Regions from separate parts of the Kitasatospora sp. NPDC093102 genome, predicted to be linked through region 1. Evidence: predicted binding sites of a transcription regulator. Region 1 holds the regulator's gene; each other region holds the start of a gene.
The links. The regulator HrcA, encoded in region 1, represses chaperone genes, less so after heat shock. The targets are predictions, from matches to a motif close to TTNGCACTCNGNNNNNCNGAGTGCNAA.

Region 1 (6,917 bases):
GGGCGAGGTCGACGGTGGTCTCCTCGTCCTCGCCGCCCTTGTGGTCGGCCGGGACGACCCGCAGCTCGCCCTCGTCCAGCAGGGCCACCCGGGTGCCGTCCGCGCTGACCGCGAAGTCGTCCAGGCCGTGCACCAGCTGCTCGACCCGGCGCTTCCTCAGGTCGAAGTGCTCCAGCACCGGGCGGGGCCGGTCGTCGTCCAACGAGGCGGCCTCGTCACCGAGTTCGCCCATCAGCGGGGCCCTGGTCCAGAGCACGCCGTTCTTGGCGGCGGCCAGCTCCTCGAAGCGGCCGCCCTCGACCGGGAAGGGCACGATCCGGTCGGCGATGCCGTCCAGGTCCACCCTGGTCACGGGCGCGGCATCGGCCGACGCCTCCTCGCCGTCCGCCTTCCTGGCCTTCGGTTCGTCCTCCTCCCCGCCGAGCGGGCGCCCGGCCCGCTGCGGACCGAACGGGGAGGGCGTGTCGGCGGCCAGCGTGACCAGGTAGGGGCGGCAGCCGTTCGGGAAGGACAGGTCGAAGACGTGCGCGTCGTAGACCGGGTCGAAGTTGCGCACCGACAGGAAGGCCAGGTAGCGGCCGTCCGCGGTGAAGGAGGGCGAGGTGTCCACGAAACGCGGCTGGGTGACCTCGCCGACCGTCCGGGTGGCCAGGTTCGCCAGCACGATCTGGCGCAACGAGTGCGGCCCCATCCCGCGCACCGGGCGCGACCAGGCCAGCCAGGCCGAGTCCGGGCTGAAGGCCGGCCCGCCGGGCTCGCCGTCGGCGCTGCGGTCCAGCTCGTGCACGGCGCCGTCGGCCAGCGCGACCAGCAGCACCCGGCCGTCGTGCACGCCGAGCGCGGCCTGCTTGCCGTCCGGGGAGACCACCAGCGAGTTGACCCGGCCGAGCTGCCCCGCGGCCAGCCGGCGGCGCTCGGCGCCGTGCAGGTCGGGGGCGTACTCCAGGGCGTCCTCGCCCTCGGCGTCGGACACCCACAGCACGCCCTGGGCGCCGTCCTCGCCCGGCACCACCCGGGCCAGCCGCCCGCGCACCCCCGGGGTCTCGTCCAGCACCCGGGCCGGGCCCTCGCGGTGGGTCAGCCAGTGCACGCTGCCGCGCACCACCACGGCACTGCCCCGGCCGGTGCGGTCGGGGGCGACGGACTCCAGCCAGTGCGCGGCGGGCACGGGGCGGGGGCGGCGCCCGGCCCGCGGGCCGGCCGGCCGGACGTCCAGCCGGCGCGGCTCGGCGCCCTCCAGGTCGTCCAGCAGCCAGAGGTCGCCGGCCCGGTGGAAGACCACCCGGGTGCCGTCGGTGGTGGCGTTGCGGGCGTAGAAGCCGTCCGGGTCCGCGGTGTGGCGGCGCAGGTCGGTGCCGTCCGGGCGGCTGGACCACAGTTCGCCGACGCCCTCGTGATCGGACAGGAAGGCGATCCTGCCGCCCTGCCCGCCCTGCCCGGCCACCCACAGTGGCGAGTCCAACTGCCCGTCCAGCTCCGCGTGGACGCGGGCGAACTCGTCCCGGCCGAGCCACAGCTTGCCGGCCAGCCCGCCCCGGTACCGCTTCCACCAGGCCGGATCGCGGCCGGTGACGCTGTTCAGGAGCACCCGGTCCCCGCCCGGCTCGAAGGCGAGCCCGCCGACCGGCCCGTACGGCAGCCGCTGCGGCTCGCCGCCGTCCAGCGGCACGGCGTGCGCCCAGGTGCGGCGCAGACCGGCCTCGCCGGCGCTGGTGACGGCGATCGGGCGGCCGTCGGCCGTCCAGCCGAGCACCCGGGTCTGGTGGCTGCCCCAGTGGGTGAGCCGGCGCGACGGGCCGCCGTCCACCGGCACCACGTGGACCTCGGGGGCGCCGTCCCGGGTGGAGGTGAAGGCGAGGTGCCGCCCGTCCGGGGAGAACCTCGGGTGGTGGACCGGCAGGTGGTCCGCCGTCAGCCGCCAGGCCCGGCTCCCGTCCAGCGGGGCGAGCCAGAGGTCGTCCTCGGCGACGAAGGCGACCAGATCGCCGTGCAGGTGGGGATGGCGCAGGTAGGCGCCCGCCGAGGTTTTCGGGGAGGTGCTCAGGGAGTCCGTCACCCGGCCAGCCTAGGCAGGTGCGCGTACGATCCGCGCCGTTTTCACAGACTCCCGGCACCACCCGCGGACGGCGGTCGGGGCCGCCCGGCCGCCGTCACGACCAGCGGCCGGTACGCCCGAGCAGCAGCGCGCCGGCGGCCACCCCGGCGGTGGAGGTGCGCAGCACCGAGGGGCCGAGCCGGTACGGCTTGGCGCCCGCCTCGGCGAACGCGGCCAGCTCCTCCGGGGAGACCCCGCCCTCCGGGCCGACCACCAGGACGAGGTCGCCGCCCTCCGGCAGCCCGGCGTGCGCCAGCGGCTCGGCGCCCTCCTCGTGCAGCACGGCGGCGAACGCGGCCTGTGCCAGCACCGGTGCCAGCTGCCTGGTGGTCATCGGCTCGCGGACCTCGGGGAAGCGCAGCCGGCGGGACTGCTTGCCCGCCTCCCGGGCGGTGGCCCGCCACTTGGCGAGCGCCTTGGCGCCGCGCTCGCCCTTCCACTGGGTGATGCAGCGCGAGGCGGCCCACGGGATCACCACGTCCACGCCGACCTCGGTCATGGTCTCCACGGCCAGCTCGCCGCGGTCGCCCTTGGGCAGCGCCTGGACCACCACGATCCGCGGCGCGGGCTCCGGCTCCCGGCGCACCGCGGCGACCGTCACGTCGATCGCGTCCTTGCCGAGCACCTCGGCGACCGTGCCGTCCACGCCGAGCCCCAGCCCGTCCGCCAGGGTGACCGCCTCGCCCGGCTCCAGCCGCTTCACCGCGGCCGCGTGCCGCCCCTCCGGGCCGTCCAGGCGCACCACGGCCCCGGGCACGGCGGCGGCGATCCGCTCGGTCTCGACGACGAAGACGGGCGCGGTCATGACGGAGTACCTCCAGGAGTGGGACGAAAACACGGAAGGGGTGCCGGGGGCCTTCCCCCGGCACCCCTCCGCGGACTGCTACCGGCCGTTGAAGGCGTCCTTCAGCCGGGAGAAGAGGCCCTGCTGGCCCGGCGCGAACTGGCCGGACGGCCGCTCCTCGCCGCGCAGCACCGCGAGGCGGCGCAGCAGCTCCTCCTGCTCGGCGTCGAGCTTGCCGGGCGTCTTCACCTCGACGTGCACTATCAGGTCGCCCCGGCCGCCACCGCGCAGGTGGGTGATGCCCCGGCCGTGCAGCGGGATCGACTGGCCGGACTGGGTGCCGGGCCGGATGTCGACCTCCTCCAGGCCGTCCAGGGTCTGCAGCGGCACCTGGGTGCCGAGCGCGGCCGCCGTCATCGGGATCGTGACGGTGCAGTGCAGGTCGTCCCCGCGCCGCTGGAAGATGGTGTGGCTGGTCTCGGCGATCTCGACGTACAGGTCGCCGGCCGGGCCGCCGCCGGGGCCGACCTCGCCCTCGCCGGCCAGCTGGATCCGGGTGCCGTTGTCGACACCGGCCGGGATCTTGACGGTCAGGGTGCGGCGGGCCCGCACGCGGCCGTCGCCGGCGCACTCCGGGCACGGGGTCGGCACGACGGTGCCGAAGCCCTGGCACTGCGGGCAGGGGCGGGAGGTCATGACCTGGCCCAGGAAGGACCGGGTGACCTGGGAGACCTCGCCCTTGCCGCGGCACATGTCACAGGTCTGCGCCGAGGTGCCGGGGGCCGCACCCTCGCCGTTGCAGGTGGTGCAGGTGACGGCGGTGTCGACCTGGAGCTCCTTGGTGGTGCCGAAGGCGGCCTCCTCCAGGGTGATCTCCAGCCGGATCATGGCGTCCTGGCCGCGGCGGGTGCGCGAGCGCGGGCCACGCTGGCCGGCCGCGGCGCCGAAGAAGGCGTCCATGATGTCGGAGAAGCCGAAGCCCGCCGCGCCGGCGCCGAAGCCACCCGCACCGCCGCCGCCCGGGGAGAGCGGGTCCCCGCCGAGGTCGTAGACCTGACGCTTCTGCGGGTCGGAGAGCACCTCGTAGGCGGCGTTGATCTCCTTGAACCGCTCCTGCGTCTTCGGGTCCGGGTTGACGTCCGGGTGCAGTTCGCGTGCCAGGCGCCGGAACGCCTTCTTGATCTCGTCCTGCCCCGCATCCCGTCGGACGCCGAGTACCGCGTAGTAGTCCGTGGCCACCAAATGCTCCGCTTGTTCCGCCTGTAGTAGTGCTGCGACTGGACGCCCCCGTCAGATTTCCGACGGGGGGCTTTGCTAGGACTCGGCCAGGATCTGGCCCACGTACCGCGCCACCGCTCGCACCGCCCCCATTGTGCCCGGGTAATCCATCCGGGTCGGACCGATCACACCCAGTTTGGCCACGCTCTCGTCGCCCGAACCGTAGCCGACCGAAACGATCGAGGTGGAAGTCAGCCCCTCGTAGGCGTTCTCCCGCCCGATCCGGACCGTCATCGCGGCGTCCGCGGTCTCACCCAGGAGGCGGAGCAGGACGACCTGCTCCTCCAGGGCCTCCAGCACCGGCTGGATGGTGAGCGGGAAGTCGTGCCCGAAGCGGGTCAGGTTGGCCGTGCCGGCCAGCATGATCCGCTCCTCGTTCTGTTCGGCGAGCGTCTCGAACAGCGTCGCCAGGACCGTGCTGACGGTCGGCCGGTCGGCCTGCTCGAAGTGCGCCGGGAGTTCCTCCAGCAGTCCCGGGACCTCCGGGAGGCGTCGGCCGGCGGCTCTCGCGTTGATCCGGGCCCGCAGGTCCGCCAGCACCGTCTCGCCGACCGGTCCCGGGCAGTCGACCATCCGCTGCTCGACCCGGCCGGTGTTGGTGATCAGCACCAGCATCACCTTGGCCGGGGCCAGCGCCACCAGCTCGATGTGCCGGACGGTGGAGCGCGACAGCGAGGGGTACTGCACCACCGCGACCTGCCGGGTCAGCTGGGCGAGCAGCCGCACGGTGCGGGCGACCACGTCGTCCAGGTCGACCGCGCCGTCCAGGAAGTGCCGGATGGCCCGGCGCTCGGGGGCGCTCATCGGCTTGATCTCGGCGAGCTTGTCGACGAAGAGGCGGTACCCCTTGTCGGTCGGGATGCGGCCGGCACTGGTGTGCGGCTGGTGGATGTAACCCTCCTCCTCCAGCGCCGCCATGTCGTTGCGGACGGTCGCCGGTGACACCCCGAGGTTGTGCCGCTCCACCAGGGCCTTGGAGCCGACCGGTTCCTCGGTGCCCACGTAGTCCTGCACGATCGCGCGGAGCACGGCGAGCTTGCGGTCGTCGAGCTGGCGGACCTCACCGGCCATGGGGCACGCACCTCCGTCTTCGCACGTTGTCCGACTGTGTCCCTTGCTGCTGCGGGCCGCTCCGGGAGGCCCCGGCCTTGGCACTCTGAACACGCGAGTGCCAAATCCGTACCTGCCAGTGTAAGGCCCGGGTCCTACGGCAGGAACGGCCCGACCGGGGTGATCCTCCCCGCAGTTCCGCCCACGGCCCACGGGAAGCTGACGGTTCGATCCTCCCGGCGCCGGAGTGGTGCCGAGAGGCCGTCCGGGTGGCAGCATCGATAGCGACGGCGAATGGAGGAGCAAGCGATGTCGAGCTCGGGCCAGCACACCCGTTTCGCGCCCGACCGCGGCCTGACCAGCCGCATGGTCGCGACGATGTTCGTGATCGGGCTGCTGTACGTCGGTTTCACGGGCCTGCTGATCGCGCTTCTGCGCGGCGCCTGGCCACTGATCGTCCTGCTGTCCGGCGGGCTGTTCGTCGCCCAGTTCTGGTTCAGCGACAAGATCACCGAGCGGGCGATGGGCGCCCACCGAGTGACCCCGGAGCAGTTCCCCCAGCTGCACGGCACCGTCGACCGGCTCTGCGCCCTGGCCGACATGCCCAAGCCCCGGGTGGCGGTCGCCGACAACGACATGCCGAACGCCTTCGCCACCGGCCGCAACCCGCAGAACGCGGTGGTCTGCGTGACCACCGGACTGCTGCGCCGGCTGGAGCCGGAGGAACTGGAGGGCGTCCTCGCGCACGAGCTGTCGCACGTCGCCCACCGGGACGTCGCGGTGATGACGATCGCCGGCTTCCTCGGCGTCCTCGCCGGGGCGATGACCCGGATCGCGATGTACGGCGGGTTCATGGGCGGCGGGCGCAACAACAACGACCAGAACGCGGCCATCGTGGCCCTGATCGTCCCGCTGGTGTCGGTGGTCGTCTACGCGATCAGCTTCCTGCTCACCCGGCTGCTGTCCCGCTACCGTGAGCTGGCCGCCGACCGCGCCGCCGCCCAGCTCACCGGCCGGCCCAGCGCACTGGCCGCGGCCCTCACCAAGGTGACCGGGCAGATCGCGGCCATCCCCACCGAGGACCTGCGCAAGTCGCAGCCGTACAACGCCTTCTACTTCGCCCCCGCGCTGAGCGCCCGGGAGACCGCCTCGCAGCTGTTCTCCACCCACCCGACGCTGGAGAAGCGGCTGGCGCAGCTGGCGAAGATCTCCGAGCAGCTCGGCCGCTGACCCCCTGTGAAAGGACCGCCGTGGGAATCCTGGACGCCCTGTTCGGCCGCACCAAGCCCGTCAAGCCCGACCTCGACCAGCTGTTCGGCGTGCCGTCCGCCGCGCTGACCCTGGAGGCCGGGGCCGGGTTCACCCCCACCGGACTCGGCTCGGTCTGCTTCGCCGCCGTCGAGGGCGCGGCCTTCGTCCAGGTCGAGCAGCAGGTCCGGGCGCTGCTGGACGCCGACACCGAGCGCGGCGGCGTCCCGGTGGAGGCCTCCAGGGACGGCTACGGCTACTCCTGGCTGCTCGCCCGGCACCGGCCCGAGGAGCTGCCGGAGCTGGTGAACGACCTGCACGCGGTCAACAGCGAGCTGGAGGCGAACGGCTTCGGACCGCAGCTGCTCTGCTCGCTCGTCGCCTTCCGCGACCCGGAGGGGCGTTCGCTGGCCCTGGTCTACCTCTACAAGCGGGGCACGTTCTACCCCTTCGCCCCGATGC
Region 2 (6,917 bases), on a different contig from region 1:
CCGTCGGCGGGGCGGTAGTTGTCGCCGGTCACCGTGCCGGTCTTCACGATGGTGCCGTTGCGGGCGTACGGGTAGTCCGGGTAGAGCTCGGCGATCTTGTCCGGGCTGAAGTCCTGGGCCAGCAGCGAGCGGTCGATCTCCTCCTGGAGGTTCCCGGAGAGGTTCCAGGCCATCGCCTTGAGCCAGGCCACCGAGTCGACCGGGGACCACTGCTCGGGCTGGTAGCCGCTGTTCACGACGCCGAGCAGGCTGTACTCCAGCGAGGCCTTCGCGCCGCCGGGGTGCTCGGCGAGCCAGGCGTTCACGCCGTCCGAGTAGGCCTGGAGGTACTTCTTGGTCTCCGGGGACAGCTTGGTGTCGTACTCCTTCTGCGCCACCTGCCGCCAGCCCATGGTGCGGATGAAGGCGTCGGTGTCGACCTGGCCGGCGCCGAACATCTCGGAGAGCCGGCCGGCGGTGATGTGCCGGCGGACGTCCATCTCCCAGAAACGGTCCTGCGCCTGGACGTAGCCCTGGGCACGAAACAGGTCCTCGGAGGTGTCGGCGTAGAGCTGCGGGATGCCGTTGGCGTCCCGCTTGACGTCGACGGGCGCACTCAGGCCCGCCACCTTGACGCTGCCGTCGACCTCCGGGAAGGAGGCGCGGACCGCGGAGACCCCGCGGTAGCCGCCGTAGCCGGTGCCGGCCACCAGCAGCACGACCAGCACGATCACGATCAGACGGGCGCGCCGGAGCTTTTTCGAGCGGGGCATCTGGGTCCTTGCGGTCCTGACTTCGGGGCGGGCGGGCGTGTCCAGGGCCTGCGGCCGTGACAGGGAACCACATTAGGCCGAGTCGGCCGGGCACCGTGAACGGGGGACCAAGCTAAAGATATGGCAAAATGTTAGACTGCGTAACGATCCGCAAGAGGAGCATTGACGACTTCTTAACGGGTCACCCCACAGCACCACCAGACACCCCGCCCGCCCCTGCCTGCCCGAGGTGCCCCTGCGTGAACGTCTCCCACCTGAACCAGCTCCTGCTTGAGTCCTCCGTGATCCTGCTGTTCGCGGTGGGCGCCGTACGCCTCTCCACCCGATCAGGGCTGCCCAGCCTGCTGATCTATCTGGGGATCGGTGTCGCGCTGGGCCAGAACGGGATCGGCGTCACCTTCAACAACGCCGAGCTCACCCAGGTGCTCGGCTACGCGGCGCTCGTGGTGATCCTCGCCGAGGGCGGCCTCAAGACCAGCTGGCGCGAGATCAAGCCGGTGATGCCGGCCGCGACCGTGCTCGCCACCGTCGGCGTCGGCGTCAGCGTGTTCGCCACCGCGGCCGGCGCGCACTGGCTGGTCGGCCTGGACTGGCGCACCTCGCTGCTGCTGGGCGCCATCGTCTCCTCCACCGACGCGGCCGCCGTCTTCTCGGTGCTGCGGATGGTCCCGTTGCCGCACCGGCTCACCGGCCTGCTGGAGGCCGAGTCCGGCTTCAACGACGCACCCGTGGTCATCCTGGTCGTCGCCTTCGCCACCACCGGGGAACTGGACTCCTGGTACGTCCTGATCGGCACGATCATCGCCGAGCTGGCGATCGGCGCCGTGATAGGCCTGGCCGTCGGCAAGATAGGCGCCTACGGGCTCAAGCACGTCGCGCTGCCCTCCTCGGGCCTCTACCCGATCGCCGTGATGGCGCTCACCGTGCTCGCGTACGCCGGCGGCGCGCTGCTGCACGGCTCCGGCTTCCTCGCCGTCTACATCAGTGCGGTGATACTCGGGAACTCCAAGCTCCCGCACGGCCCGGCCGTCCGGGGCTTCGCCGACGGGCTGGCCTGGATCGGGCAGATCGGCATGTTCGTGCTGCTCGGCCTGCTCGTCACGCCCGAGTCCATGGGCGACGCGGTGGTGCCCGCACTGGTGATCGGCGGGGTGCTGGTCTTCCTGGCCCGGCCGCTGTCGGTGGTGGTCTCGCTGACCCCCTTCAAGGTGCCGGCCCGCGAGCAGGCACTGCTGAGCTGGGCCGGGCTGCGCGGGGCGGTGCCCATCGTGCTGGCCACCATCCCGGTGGTGTCCGGCGCGCACCAGGCCGACGACGTCTTCAACATCGTCTTCATCCTGGTCGTCGTCTTCACCCTGCTCCAGGGACCGACCCTGCCGTGGGTGGCCAAGCGGCTGCGGATCGACGAGGGCGACATGGGCCAGGACCTGGGCATCGAGTCCGCCCCGCTGGAGAAGTTGCACGGGCACCTGCTGTCGGTCACGCTCTCCCCCGCCTCGAAGATGTCGGGCGTGGAGGTCAGCGAGCTGCGGCTGCCCAAGGGGGCGGCGGTCACCCTGGTCGTGCGCGAGGGGAACTCCTTCGTGCCGGACAAGGCGACGGTGCTGCGCGGCGGGGACGAGCTGCTGGTGGTCACCACGGACGAGGTCGGCGCGGCGGCGGAGCGGCGACTGCGGGCCGTGGACAAGGGCGGCAAGCTCGCGGGGTGGCTGAACGGGCGGTGAGGGCGGGCCCTCGCCGGGGCCCTCACCGGGCCCCGGCCGGGGTGGCCGGCCCGCCGGGACGGGTGGGACCGGCCCGCCGGGACGGGTGGGACCGGCTCACCGGGACGGGTGGGGCTGGCGGGGTCTACGCGCGTAACTGTATGCTGGTCCGACCACGCCGTATAACCACCGCTAGACCACCCCCAGCATCTGCCTGACGCAGAGTTGGCGCGACCGCTCGGCGGCCGCGGTCCGGCCCCGGCCACCACGCCGGACCGGCCCGGTATCTACCCCGGTCGACGCGCGAGAGGACGACTCTCGGCGCCGTCGGGGCCACACCATGCCCTGCCGCGCTACCAGGCAGCAGGAAGGACCGACCGTGACGGCGCGCCGAACGGTCGACACCGCCGCGGACTCCGCGGCCACCCCCGCAGCTCCGGCCCCCACCCGCGTCGGGTACGGCGAGCTGCTGCGCACCCCTGGGGCCTGGACGTTCCTGGCCCCCGCCCTCGTCGCGCGGCTGCCGTACGCGATGCTCAGCATGGGCATCCTGCTGCTCGTCACGCAGACCCACGGCTCGTACGGCACCGCCGGTACGGTCACCGCGGTCGCCGCCGTCGCCCAGGCCCTGGTCGGGCCGCAGACCGGGCGGCTCGCCGACCGCTACGGCCAGGCCGCGGTGCTCGTGCCGACCGTCCTGGTGCACGCGGCCTCGGTCGGCGTGCTGATCGCACTCGCGCTCGGCCACGCACCCGCCTGGAGCCTGTTCCTGGCCGCCGTCCCGGCCGGGGCGAGCGTGCCGCAGGTCGGCGCGATGGTCCGGGCCCGCTGGCTGGCCAGGTTCACCGCGGACGGCGCCTCCGACGCCTCCGCGGCCCGGGTGAGCACCGCCTTCGCCTTCGAGTCCGTGACGGACGAGTTCACCTTCGTGATCGGCCCGATCCTGGCCTCCGGCATCGCCGCCCTCGCCAACCCTGCCACCGCCCTGGTCGCCGAGGCCTCGCTGACCCTCGTCGGCGGCCTGGCCTTCGCCGCCCAGCGGCGCACCGCACCCACCCGGATCGTGCCGCAACCCGGCACCAGGCGCGCCTCGGCACTCGCCTCCCCCGGCGTCCGGCTGCTGGCCGGGACCTTCCTCGGGGTCGGCGCGGTCTTCGGCGGCATGCAGGTCTCGGTGAACGCCTTCGCCGACTCGGTCGGGCAGCACGACGCCGGCGGCACCGTGTACGGGATCTTCGCCGGCGGCTCGATGCTGGCCGGCGTGCTGTACGGCGTGATCGCCTGGCGGCGGCCGGTGCAGCAGCGGATGCTGATCAGTTACGCGCTGCTGGTGCTGGGCTGCTCGGTGCTGTGGGCGATGCCCAACCTGGTCGCGCTGACCGCCGCCGGGCTGGTCTGCGGGCTGGCCATCGCGCCGACCCTGATCAGCGGCTACACCCTGGTCGAGACGCTGGTCGCGGACGGGGCCAAGACGGAGGCCTTCACCTGGCTGACCGGCGCCATCGGGCTGGGGCTGGCGGTCGGCTCGATGGCGGCGGGCCGGCTGATCGACGGGCACGGGCCCTCGACCGGGTTCCTGGTGCCGGTGGCCGGGGCCGGGTTGGGCCTGATCGCGCTGGCCTCGCTGCGGCACCTGCTGGTGGCGACCGGGGACGGGTCGGGCGCGTCTGCGGCTGCCGACCCGGGCTCCGATTCCGCGGAGCGCGGTGGTGCCGCGCAGCTGGTGGGCGCGGCCAAGGGCTGAGGCGGCGGCGGTCCGGCGGCCGGGCCCCGTCCATCTCACACCGCAGTCGCTGGACTGATCCCGCGGAATGCCGCATCATTGACCATCGTTAGCACTCATCAGGCGAGAGTGCCAGGAGGAAGATCAAGTGCCCACGTACCAGTACCAGTGCACCGAGTGCGGCAACGGCCTGGAGGCGGTGCAGAAGTTCACCGACGAGGCACTGACCACGTGCCCCGACTGCCAGGGACGGCTCCGCAAGGTCTTCTCGGCCGTGGGCGTCGTGTTCAAGGGCTCCGGCTTCTACCGGACCGACAGCCGCTCCTCCTCCAGCAGCTCGGTGGGCGCCGGGTCCTCGTCGACCTCCTCGACGCCGTCCTCCACGTCCGCGTCCTCCTCGACGCCGTCGAGCTCCGGCTCCTCGGCCTCGTCCAGCCCGGCTCCGGCCGCGAGCTGACCTCGGCGCCGGGCACCGGCCCGGACGGCCCGCAGACCTCGGAAAGGCCCGTCGGCCCCGCTTCCACGCGGGGGCGACGGGCCTTTCCGCATTCCTGTCGGTCCCGTCGGTCCTGTCGGTCCCGCCGTTCCCATCGGTCCCGTCGCCGGTTTCCCGCAACCCCGGACCGGGGGCTTCCCGTCACCTCGAACGGGTCCGATTGACTCGTGCGGGTGAACGAAGTTATCCACAGGGGCGGGTTTTCCACAGGCCTGGGGAAAGAGCTTTCCGAGTTCGCCGGAAACGCTCATCGTGTGGGCATCCGGTCCGCGAGAGGCCGGCCCGCCGACACCCCGGAGGTGCGTCGATGACGACCGCGAGCTTCTCCCTGCCCCTGCCCCTCCCGCTGCCCGCGCCCGCCGTACCACCCCGGCAGGAGCTGCCGAGCTTCCCGCCGATCCGGCGCGGGTGCGGCAGGTGGCACCGCTGGCGCAGTGCGGTGCGGCGGCGGGCCGGGGTGCCCGTGCTGGTGCTGCTCGCGGTGGCGGCGGCACTCGCGCTGGGGCCCGCGCGGGCCGGGCTGCCGCCGCCCCAGGGGGGTGCGCTGGGCCGGACGGGTTGTCAATCCGGGCCCGCGGAAGATCACCCGTAACCGGGAATCGGATTCGTCGTTCGAGGCGGCATGAAAGGCTTCAAGGAATTCCTGCTGCGTGGAAATGTCGTCGAACTCGCCGTGGCCGTGGTCATCGGCGCGGCTTTCACCAACATCGTCAACGCCTTCGTCAAGGGCGTGATCAATCCGCTCGTCGGCGTCTTCGGGACGAAGGACCTCGCGTCCTACAGTTCCTGCCTCAAGGGGCCTTGCGAGGTGAGCCCGACCGGTGAGGTCACGTCCGGAATCCTGATCCTGTGGGGATCGGTGCTCAGCGCCGCGCTCCAGTTCCTGATCACCGCGGCAGTCGTCTACTTCGTTCTGATCGTGCCCATGAACAAGCTGGCGGCCCACCGCAAGACCGCCGCCGAGGAGACGGCGGAGGCCGAGCTCAAGGAGGTCCAACTGCTGACCGAGATCCGCGACGCGCTGGTCACGCCGCTTCGCTGACCGGCAGGCGCCTTTCGCCCCCCACTCCTCGTTCCTCAGCCCCCGTGGTGCGGCGGGCGCTGGCTCAGGTACCAGTCCAGCCCCCGCCCGCCACTGCCACCGGCCCCGGGGCGGTCTCCCCAGCCGGCGTCGGTGTCGTCCCTGGACTGCTGGTCCAGCGGGTCCCGGAAGACCAGCCGGGCCTTGGCCGCCGCGGCCTTCCGCGGCTCCTGGCTCTGGTCCTGTTCCTGGTCCTGTTCCTGTCCCTGATCGTTCACGCTGTCCACTCCCTCGCTCGTCCCTTCCCTCCAGCCTAAGAGCCCCGTGGCATGCCTCGGGCCCGGGTGCGGAGTGCTCCGCGCCAGGGCCCGGGTGAGGCTCGGCCGGTGGGGCCGGGTGGTCCGTCAGGCGGACGCTCGGGCGGACTCTCAGGCGGCCTCGAAGCCCGCGTGGTCGGCGATCTTCTTCAGCTCCGCCAGCGCGTGCTTCTCGATCTGGCGGATCCGCTCGCGGGTGAGGCCGTGCTGCTTGCCCACCTCGGTGAGGGTGCGCTCGCGGCCGTCCTCCATCCCGTAGCGGGAGCGGATGATCGAGGCGGTGCGGTCGTCCAACCGCCCGATCAGGTCGTCCAGTTCCTCGCGGCGGAGCATGACCATCACGGCGTCCTCGGGGGACGTGGCCCCGGTGTCCTCGACGAGGTCACCGAACTGGGTCTCGCCCTCGTCGTCGACCGACATGTTGAGGCTGACCGGATCGCGCGCCCAGTCCAGCACGTCCTTGATCCGGGCCTCGGTGGTGTCCAACTCGGCCGCGATCTCGGCCGGCTCCACCTCGCGGCCCAGCTCCTTGGACTTCTCCCGCTGCACCCGCCGGATCCGCCCCAGCTCCTCCACCAGGTGCACGGGCAGCCGGATGGTGCGGGACTGGTCGGCGATGGACCGGGTGATCGCCTGCCGGATCCACCACGTCGCATACGTGGAGAACTTGAAGCCCTTGGCGTAGTCGAACTTCTCGACGGCGCGCACCAGGCCCGCGTTGCCCTCCTGGATCAGGTCCAGCAGCGGCAGGCCGCTGCGCGGGTAGCGACGGGCGACGGCGACCACGAGCCGGAGGTTGGAGCGGATGAAGACGTCCTTGGCGCGCTCGGCGTCGGCGGCTATCGCCTCCAGTTCCTCGCGCGTGACGCCGTCGGGGAGTTCGCCCTCCTCCAGCAGGTGCTGGG
Region 3 (6,917 bases), on a different contig from region 1:
CCGGCGCGGGGCGAGCCGCCAGGTCGGGTCGGCGAGGGCCTGGGTGACGGTGGCCCGCAGCTCGGCGCGCGAGGCGTCCTTGTGCAGGTACCCGCGGGCGCCGGCGGCCACCGCGAGCGCGACGCCGTCGAGGTCCTCGGCGACGGTGAGCATGATGATCCGCGCGCCCGGGTCGGCGGACAGCAGCCGCCGGACCGTCTCGACCCCGCCGAGGCCGGGCATCCGGACGTCCATCAGAACGAGATCGGAGCGGTCGGCCACCCAGCGGCGGAGGACCTCCTCCCCGTTCGTCGCGGTGGTGACCCGGTCCACACCGGGTACGGTCGCGACCGCGCGGCGAAGCGCCTCGCGGGCGAGCGGGGAATCGTCGCAAACGAGAACGGAAGTCATGACCGTCGTCCTCCGCAGCTGATCCGCGTCACGTTGAGCCTCCTGGCTGGTACGAACCTCTCCGACACGGCCGATCGGCGACGGACTCCGTGCCGATCGCCCCAACCTGCCCGCGATCGTTCCGACGTCCGGCGCCCGCTGACCGCCTCCGCACTTCCAACGACCGTCACTCGAATGAGTTACGGCCTTCGGGGCCACGTCCACCACTGTACGTGGCCAACCCATTACCGATCAGCCGCATCGCGGTGCACACGCCGCACTTTTCCGCAGCTCGCGCGCGGTGGGCGTGCGACCCGCACACCGATTCGGCACGTCGCGCGCCCGTCGGCCACCCGATTGCCACGCCCGCGCCCGGCGGAGCCCTTGCCCGCTATGCCCGTTTTTATAGCTTTCGTATGGTCATTGACTGTTGTGCCAGTGTGTGGGTGACTTGTCCATGGAGTTGCCTTAAGTCATATTTCCAGGTGTCCATACCAGTGCATCGAAGCCCCGCCGCACCGCTCGGCAGCAGCCCCCCGCCGAACGCCCGGCCGACGGCCGACAGCCTCTGAAGGGAATGAGCCATGGCAGATTTCTCCCGCCTCCCCGGTCCCAACGCGGACCTCTGGGACTGGCAGCTCTCCGCAGCCTGCCGTGGCGTGGACAGCTCGCTCTTCTTCCACCCCGAGGGCGAGCGCGGGGCCGCACGCAGTTCGCGCGAGGCCAGCGCCAAGGAGGTCTGTATGCGCTGTCCGGTGATCGCCGAGTGCGCGGCGCACGCGCTGGCGGTCCGTGAGCCGTACGGCGTCTGGGGCGGGATGACCGAGGACGAGCGCGAGGAGATGCTGGGGCGCTCGCGGCACCGGCTGGTCGAGGTCCCACTGGCCCCGCCGGCGGTCGCCCAGCGCTAGACCCGTCTCCACGAGCGCCGCGAAAAAACGTTTCTTCTTGACACCTCAGCCTGCCGACTCACCGTGCGTGCAGGGCCAGGGCAGCCCCGTCACCCACCGTCAGCGATCGGCAGCCGCCCCCGCCAGCCGCTCCAGCATCAGCGCCACGGCCGGCACCTCGGCCAGGTCCGGCAGGGTCAGCGCGACCACCTGGCGCACCGCGGGCGCCCCGGAGGCCGTCCGCACCGGCACCGTCGACACGCCGTCAGGGCGCACCGACTGGAGCGCCAGCCGAGGCAGCACCGCGACCCCGAGCCCGGCCGCCACCAGGCCGACCACCGCCGGGTAGTCGTCCGTCGCGAAGTCGATCCGGGGCTCGAAGCCCGCACCGGCGCACAGCTCCACCAGGTGCCCCCGGCACTGCGGGCAACCGGCGATCCACTGCTCCCCCGCCAGCTCGGCCAGCTCCACCGCCCCGCCCCGCCCCGCCAGCGGATGAGCGGCGGGCAGCAGGCCCACCAGAGGGTCGTCCAGCAGCGGGGTGGCCACCAGATCGGACCAGTCGGTCCCGGCGGTCAGCTGCTGCGCCTCCAGGTTGGCCTCGGCCCGGGCCTCGCGCGGCGTACCGTGGGCGGGCGCCGGGAGCGCGACGGCGCCGTCGGACTGCGGGTAGCGGAAGGCCAGTGCGATCTCGCACTCGCCGCCGCGCAGCATCGCCAGCGACTCCGGCGGCTCCGCCTCGACCAGCGACACGCGCACCCCCGGATGGCCGTCCCGCAGGCGGGCGACCGCGGGCGGCACCAGGGTGGAGCTCGCGGTCGGGAAGGAGACCAGCCGCACCCGTCCGGCCCGCAGCCCGGCGATCGCGGCCACCTCCTCCTCGGCGGCGGAGAGCCCGGCCAGGATTCCGGTGGCATGCTTGAGCAGGACCCGGCCTGCCTCGCTGAGCTGCATCCCGCGGCCCGAGCGGACCACCAGCGGGGTGTCCACCGACTTCTCCAGGGCCTTCATCTGCTGGCTGATGGCGGGCTGCGTACACCCCAGCTCGCGGGCGGCGGCGGAGAAGGAGCCGGTGCGGGCGACGGCACGCAGGACGCGCAGGTGGCGGGCCTCGATCATGCCTTAGTTATAAGGCAATCTTTGCGTTCTGCAAAATTCTACTGATAGTTGAAAGGTCAAGCGCGGACGGCCGGAGGCCCGGCCCGCATCCCCTCGCGGGGCGCGGACCGGGCCTCCGGTCAGTGGTTCGGGCCTCAGTGCGAGTGGCCGTGGCCGTGCGAGTGGCCGTGACCGTTGTCGGCCTCCTCCTCCTTCTTCTCCACCACGAGGGTCTCGGTGGTGAGGAGCAGGGAGGCGATCGAGGCGGCGTTCTCCAGCGCGGAGCGGGTGACCTTGACCGGGTCGATGACGCCGGCCTTCAGCAGGTCGCCGTACTCGCCGGTGGCCGCGTTGTAGCCGTGACCGGTCTCCAGCTCGGCGACCTTGTGGGTGATGACGTAGCCCTCGAGGCCGGCGTTCTGGGCGATCCAGCGCAGCGGCTCGTGCAGCGCCTTGCGGACGACCGCGACACCGGTCGCCTCGTCGCCCGACAGGCCCAGGCCGTCCTCCAGCACCTTGGCGGCGTGGACCAGGGAGGCGCCACCACCGGCGACGATGCCCTCCTCGACCGCGGCGCGGGTCGCCGAGATGGCGTCCTCCAGACGGTGCTTGCGCTCCTTCAGCTCCACCTCGGTGGCGGCGCCGACCTTGATGACGCAGACGCCGCCGGCCAGCTTGGCCAGGCGCTCCTGCAGCTTCTCGCGGTCCCAGTCGGAGTCGGTCGCGGCGATCTCGCCCTTGATCTGGGCGACGCGGCCGGCCACGGCCTCGGCGTCACCGGCACCGTCGACGACCGTGGTCTCGTCCTTGGTGATGGTCACGCGGCGGGCGGTGCCCAGCACGTCCAGGCCGACCTGGTCGAGCTTGAGGCCGACCTCCTCGGAGATGACCTGGCCACCGGTCAGGACGGCCAGGTCGCCGAGGATCGCCTTGCGGCGGTCGCCGAAGCCCGGGGCCTTGACGGCGACGGCGTTGAAGGTGCCACGGATCTTGTTCACGACCAGGGTCGACAGCGCCTCGCCGTCGACGTCCTCGGCGATGATCAGCAGCGGCTTGGAGGCACCGCCCTGGAGGATCTTCTCCAGCAGCGGCAGCAGCTCCTGGATGGAGGAGATCTTGCCCTGGTTGATCAGGATGTACGGGTCCTCCAGGACCGCCTCCTGCCGCTCCGCGTCGGTGACGAAGTACGGCGACAGGTAGCCCTTGTCGAACTGCATGCCCTCGGTGAAGTCCAGCTCCACGCCGAAGGTGTTCGACTCCTCGACGGTGATGACACCGTCCTTGCCGACCTTGTCGATCGCCTCGGCGATCAGCTCGCCGACCTGGGTGTCCTGGGCGGAGAGGGAGGCGACGGCGGCGACGTCGTCCTTGCCCTCGATCTCGCGGGCGACGGAGAGCAGGTGCTCGGAGACAGCGGCGACGGCCTTGTCGATGCCCTTCTTCAGGGCGGCCGGGCCGGCTCCGGCGGCGACGTTGCGCAGACCCTCGTTGACCAGGGCCTGGGCCAGCACGGTGGCGGTGGTGGTGCCGTCACCCGCGACGTCGTTGGTCTTGGTGGCGACCTCCTTGACGAGCTGCGCGCCAAGGTTCTCGTACGGGTCGTCCAGCTCGACCTCACGGGCGATGGTGACACCGTCGTTGGTGATGGTCGGGGCGCCGAACTTCTTGTCGATGACGACGTTGCGGCCCTTGGGGCCGATGGTCACCTTGACGGTGTCGGCCAGCTTGTTGACACCGCGCTCCAGCGAGCGGCGGGCGTCCTCGTCGAACTGCAGGATCTTCGCCATGTTCCCTATTCCCTCGGGGCTGCGGCCGGCCCACCGGCCGCCGAACTACGTGAACCAACAACCACGCCCCGGGCCACTGTCACTGAGGACACGGATCCGGGGCGGGTCGGGACGTCTTACTTCTCGATGATCGCGAGAACGTCGCGGGCGGAGAGCACCAGGTACTCCTCGCCCTGGTACTTCACCTCGGTGCCGCCGTACTTCGAGTACAGGACGATGTCACCCACGGCGACGTCGAGCGGCAGACGCTGGCCGTCCTCGAAGCGGCCCGGGCCGACGGCCAGGACGACGCCCTCCTGGGGCTTCTCCTTGGCGGTGTCCGGGATAACCAGGCCGGAGGCCGTGGTGGTCTCGGCGTCGAGCGGCTGGACCACGATGCGGTCCTCGAGCGGCTTGATGGCAACCTTGCTGCTGGTGGTCACGTCCGAGCTCCCCTTCGGAGATTACGGGGTTTTCTAACGGGTAGGGGCGAACCTGCGGGCCTGCCGTCGCGGGGGTCAGACACGCGTCTTCGCGTTAGCACTCCCCCAGTGGGGAGTGCCAAGGACGACCATAGGGCCCTGTTAGCACTCAGTCAACCAGAGTGCCAACGACGCGCCCTGAGGACCTCTGGTTCGCGGATGAGTAGCCGTACTCATGTGCGGCGGGCCCGGGCGTCGACAGACTCCTGCCATGACATCGATCCCGGCGCGACTCGGCCCGTCCCACCTCAAGGACGCGTCCCTCGCACTGCTGTCGCTGCCCCTGCTGGGAGCCGTGCTGCCGTTCCTCGTCTTCTCCTTCGTCGCCGGCCTCGGCAACGGCCCCGGCACCGGGGACGACGGGGCGGCCTTCCTGGGCATCGGGATGCTGGCCGGCCCGGCCGTCTCCCTGGTGGCGGGCCTCGTGGTGGCCTTCCGCACCTGGCGGTCCGGCTACCAGTTCCTCCCGGTCGCCGCCGCGCTCGCCCCGCTCCTGCTGCCCGTGGTCCTGTCCTCGGGCATCCTGTGGCGGTGAACCGACCGCCTGCGCGACCGCGGATGCACTCGGCGGCGGACCTGCTGCCCCTGATCGCGCTCACGGCGAGTACGCCGTTCGTCCTCGCGCTGCCGGCCCGGCCGGCCGACTGACCGGCGAGAATGACCCCGTGGACACCGAGAACCTCCAGCCCCTGCTGACGCCCGAGGGCCAGGCCCTGCTCGCCGAGTTGCGCGAGTTCACCCCCGAGGAGGAGCTCGCGCTGGCGACCCGCTTGCGGCGGGAGCACCCGGCGGAGCTGGTGTCGGCGGCGTTCGGGCAGGCGCGGCTGCGGCAGCGGGCCCGGGCGAAGTTCGGGGCGGACGCCGACCTGATGTACTTCACGCCCAACGGGGTCGAGCAGTCCACCCGGCGCAGCGTGGCCGAGTGGCGGGCGCAGCGGTTCGCCGGGCTGGGCGTACGACGGCTGGCGGACCTGTGCTGCGGCATCGGCGGGGACGTGCTGGCGCTGGCCCGGGCGGGCATCGAGGTGCTGGCCGTGGACAAGGACCCGGCGGCCTGTGCCGCCACCGCGGCCAACGCCGCCGCGCTGGGTCTGGCCGGGCTGGTCGAGGTGCGCTGCGCGGACGTCGCCGAGGTGGACGTCACCGGTTACGACGCGGTGTTCACCGACCCGGCCCGGCGCACCTCGCGCGGCCGGGTGTTCGACCCGGAGGCGTACGCCCCGCCGCTCTCCTGGGCGATCGGGGCCGGCCGGCGGACCCCGATCGGCGCGCTGAAGGTCGCGCCGGGCATCCCGCACGAGGCGGTGCCGGAGGACGCCGAGGCCGAGTGGGTCTCCGACCACGGCGACGTCAAGGAGGCGGTGCTCTGGTTCGGCACCGGGGCCGCGAGCCCGCACCGCGCCACCCTGCTGCCGCAGGGCGCCAGCCTGACCGGTGGCGACCTGCCCGACCCGCCGGCCGGCCCGGTCGGGCGCTACCTGTACGAGCCGGACGGCGCGGTGATCCGGGCGCACCTGGTGGCCGAGGTGGCCGGGCAGGTGCGCGGTCGGCTGATCGACCCGAAGATCGCCTACCTGACCTCGGACGAGCTGGTCGCCACCCCGTACGCGCACGCCTTCGAACTCACCGACGTGCTGCCGTTCAACATCAAGAAGCTGAAGGCACTGCTGCGCGAGCGCGGGGTCGGCACGGTGGTGATCAAGAAGCGCGGGATGGCGATCACCCCGGAGGAGCTGCGCCGTCAGCTCAAGCCCTCCGGGCCGAACACCGTCACGGTCATCCTCAGCCGCACCGACCACGGTCCGCTGATGATGCTGGGGCAGCCCGTACGGGCCGCTCAGGACGCGGGCGCCTGGATGTAGTCCTCCAGCCGGGCCACCGAGAATCCCTGCTCCTGGATCCGGGCGAGCAGGTCGCCGAACATCTGGGTCATCGTGGCGCCCTTGAGCTCCTTGGGGCCGCGGAAGTGCGCCAGGATGATGTCACCGGGCTTCAGCTTCTTGTCGCCGGCCTGGTACTGCATGTCGTGGATCTGCATCGACTCGCGCCACAGCACTATGGCGCGCGGGCCGCACTCCTGGACCGAGGTGTTGAGCGTCGGGGTGTTGGCGCCGTCGCCGAACGGCGGGCGGAACAGCAGCGGGGCGGTGCCGTACTGCTGGGTGAGCGCGGACTGGTCGTCGCAGATCTCGGCCTTCTGCTTCTCCGGCGGGAGCTTGCTCATCACCGGGTGGGTGACGGTGTGGTTCTGGATGTGGTTGCCCAGTGCCTGGAGCGGCTTGAAGTAGCCGTAGTCGTTCTTGACTATGTCC

Region 2: AB0O11_RS23800 (FmdB family zinc ribbon protein) is a predicted target of HrcA. The motif match lies at 4,288-4,314, and genes of this name have one in related genera.
Region 3: groES (co-chaperone GroES) is a predicted target of HrcA. The motif match lies at 4,708-4,734, and genes of this name have one in related genera.

The regions. Positions count from the first base shown of each region.
Region 1 covers NZ_JBFBFA010000028.1:71,004-77,920, reverse strand. Annotated here, with positions in the region: gene AB0O11_RS27585 (PDZ domain-containing protein) at 1-2,056, opposite strand, end outside; gene AB0O11_RS27580 (16S rRNA (uracil(1498)-N(3))-methyltransferase) at 2,151-2,900, opposite strand; gene dnaJ (molecular chaperone DnaJ) at 2,979-4,118, opposite strand; gene hrcA (heat-inducible transcriptional repressor HrcA) at 4,194-5,228, opposite strand; gene htpX (zinc metalloprotease HtpX) at 5,517-6,437, shown strand; gene AB0O11_RS27560 (hypothetical protein) at 6,458-6,917, shown strand, end outside.
Region 2 covers NZ_JBFBFA010000020.1:31,164-38,080, reverse strand. Annotated here, with positions in the region: gene AB0O11_RS23815 (penicillin acylase family protein) at 1-752, opposite strand, end outside; gene AB0O11_RS23810 (potassium/proton antiporter) at 992-2,476, shown strand; gene AB0O11_RS23805 (MFS transporter) at 2,922-4,199, shown strand; gene AB0O11_RS23800 (FmdB family zinc ribbon protein) at 4,327-4,635, shown strand; gene AB0O11_RS23795 (hypothetical protein) at 4,982-5,266, shown strand; gene mscL (large conductance mechanosensitive channel protein MscL) at 5,297-5,716, shown strand; gene AB0O11_RS23785 (hypothetical protein) at 5,752-5,973, opposite strand; gene AB0O11_RS23780 (sigma-70 family RNA polymerase sigma factor) at 6,124-6,917, opposite strand, start outside.
Region 3 covers NZ_JBFBFA010000001.1:551,451-558,367, reverse strand. Annotated here, with positions in the region: gene AB0O11_RS02680 (response regulator transcription factor) at 1-390, opposite strand, end outside; gene AB0O11_RS02675 (WhiB family transcriptional regulator) at 954-1,280, shown strand; gene AB0O11_RS02670 (LysR family transcriptional regulator) at 1,380-2,378, opposite strand; gene groL (chaperonin GroEL) at 2,513-4,144, opposite strand; gene groES (co-chaperone GroES) at 4,261-4,566, opposite strand; gene AB0O11_RS02655 (hypothetical protein) at 4,817-5,140, shown strand; gene AB0O11_RS02650 (class I SAM-dependent methyltransferase) at 5,271-6,467, shown strand; gene AB0O11_RS02645 (polysaccharide deacetylase family protein) at 6,443-6,917, opposite strand, start outside.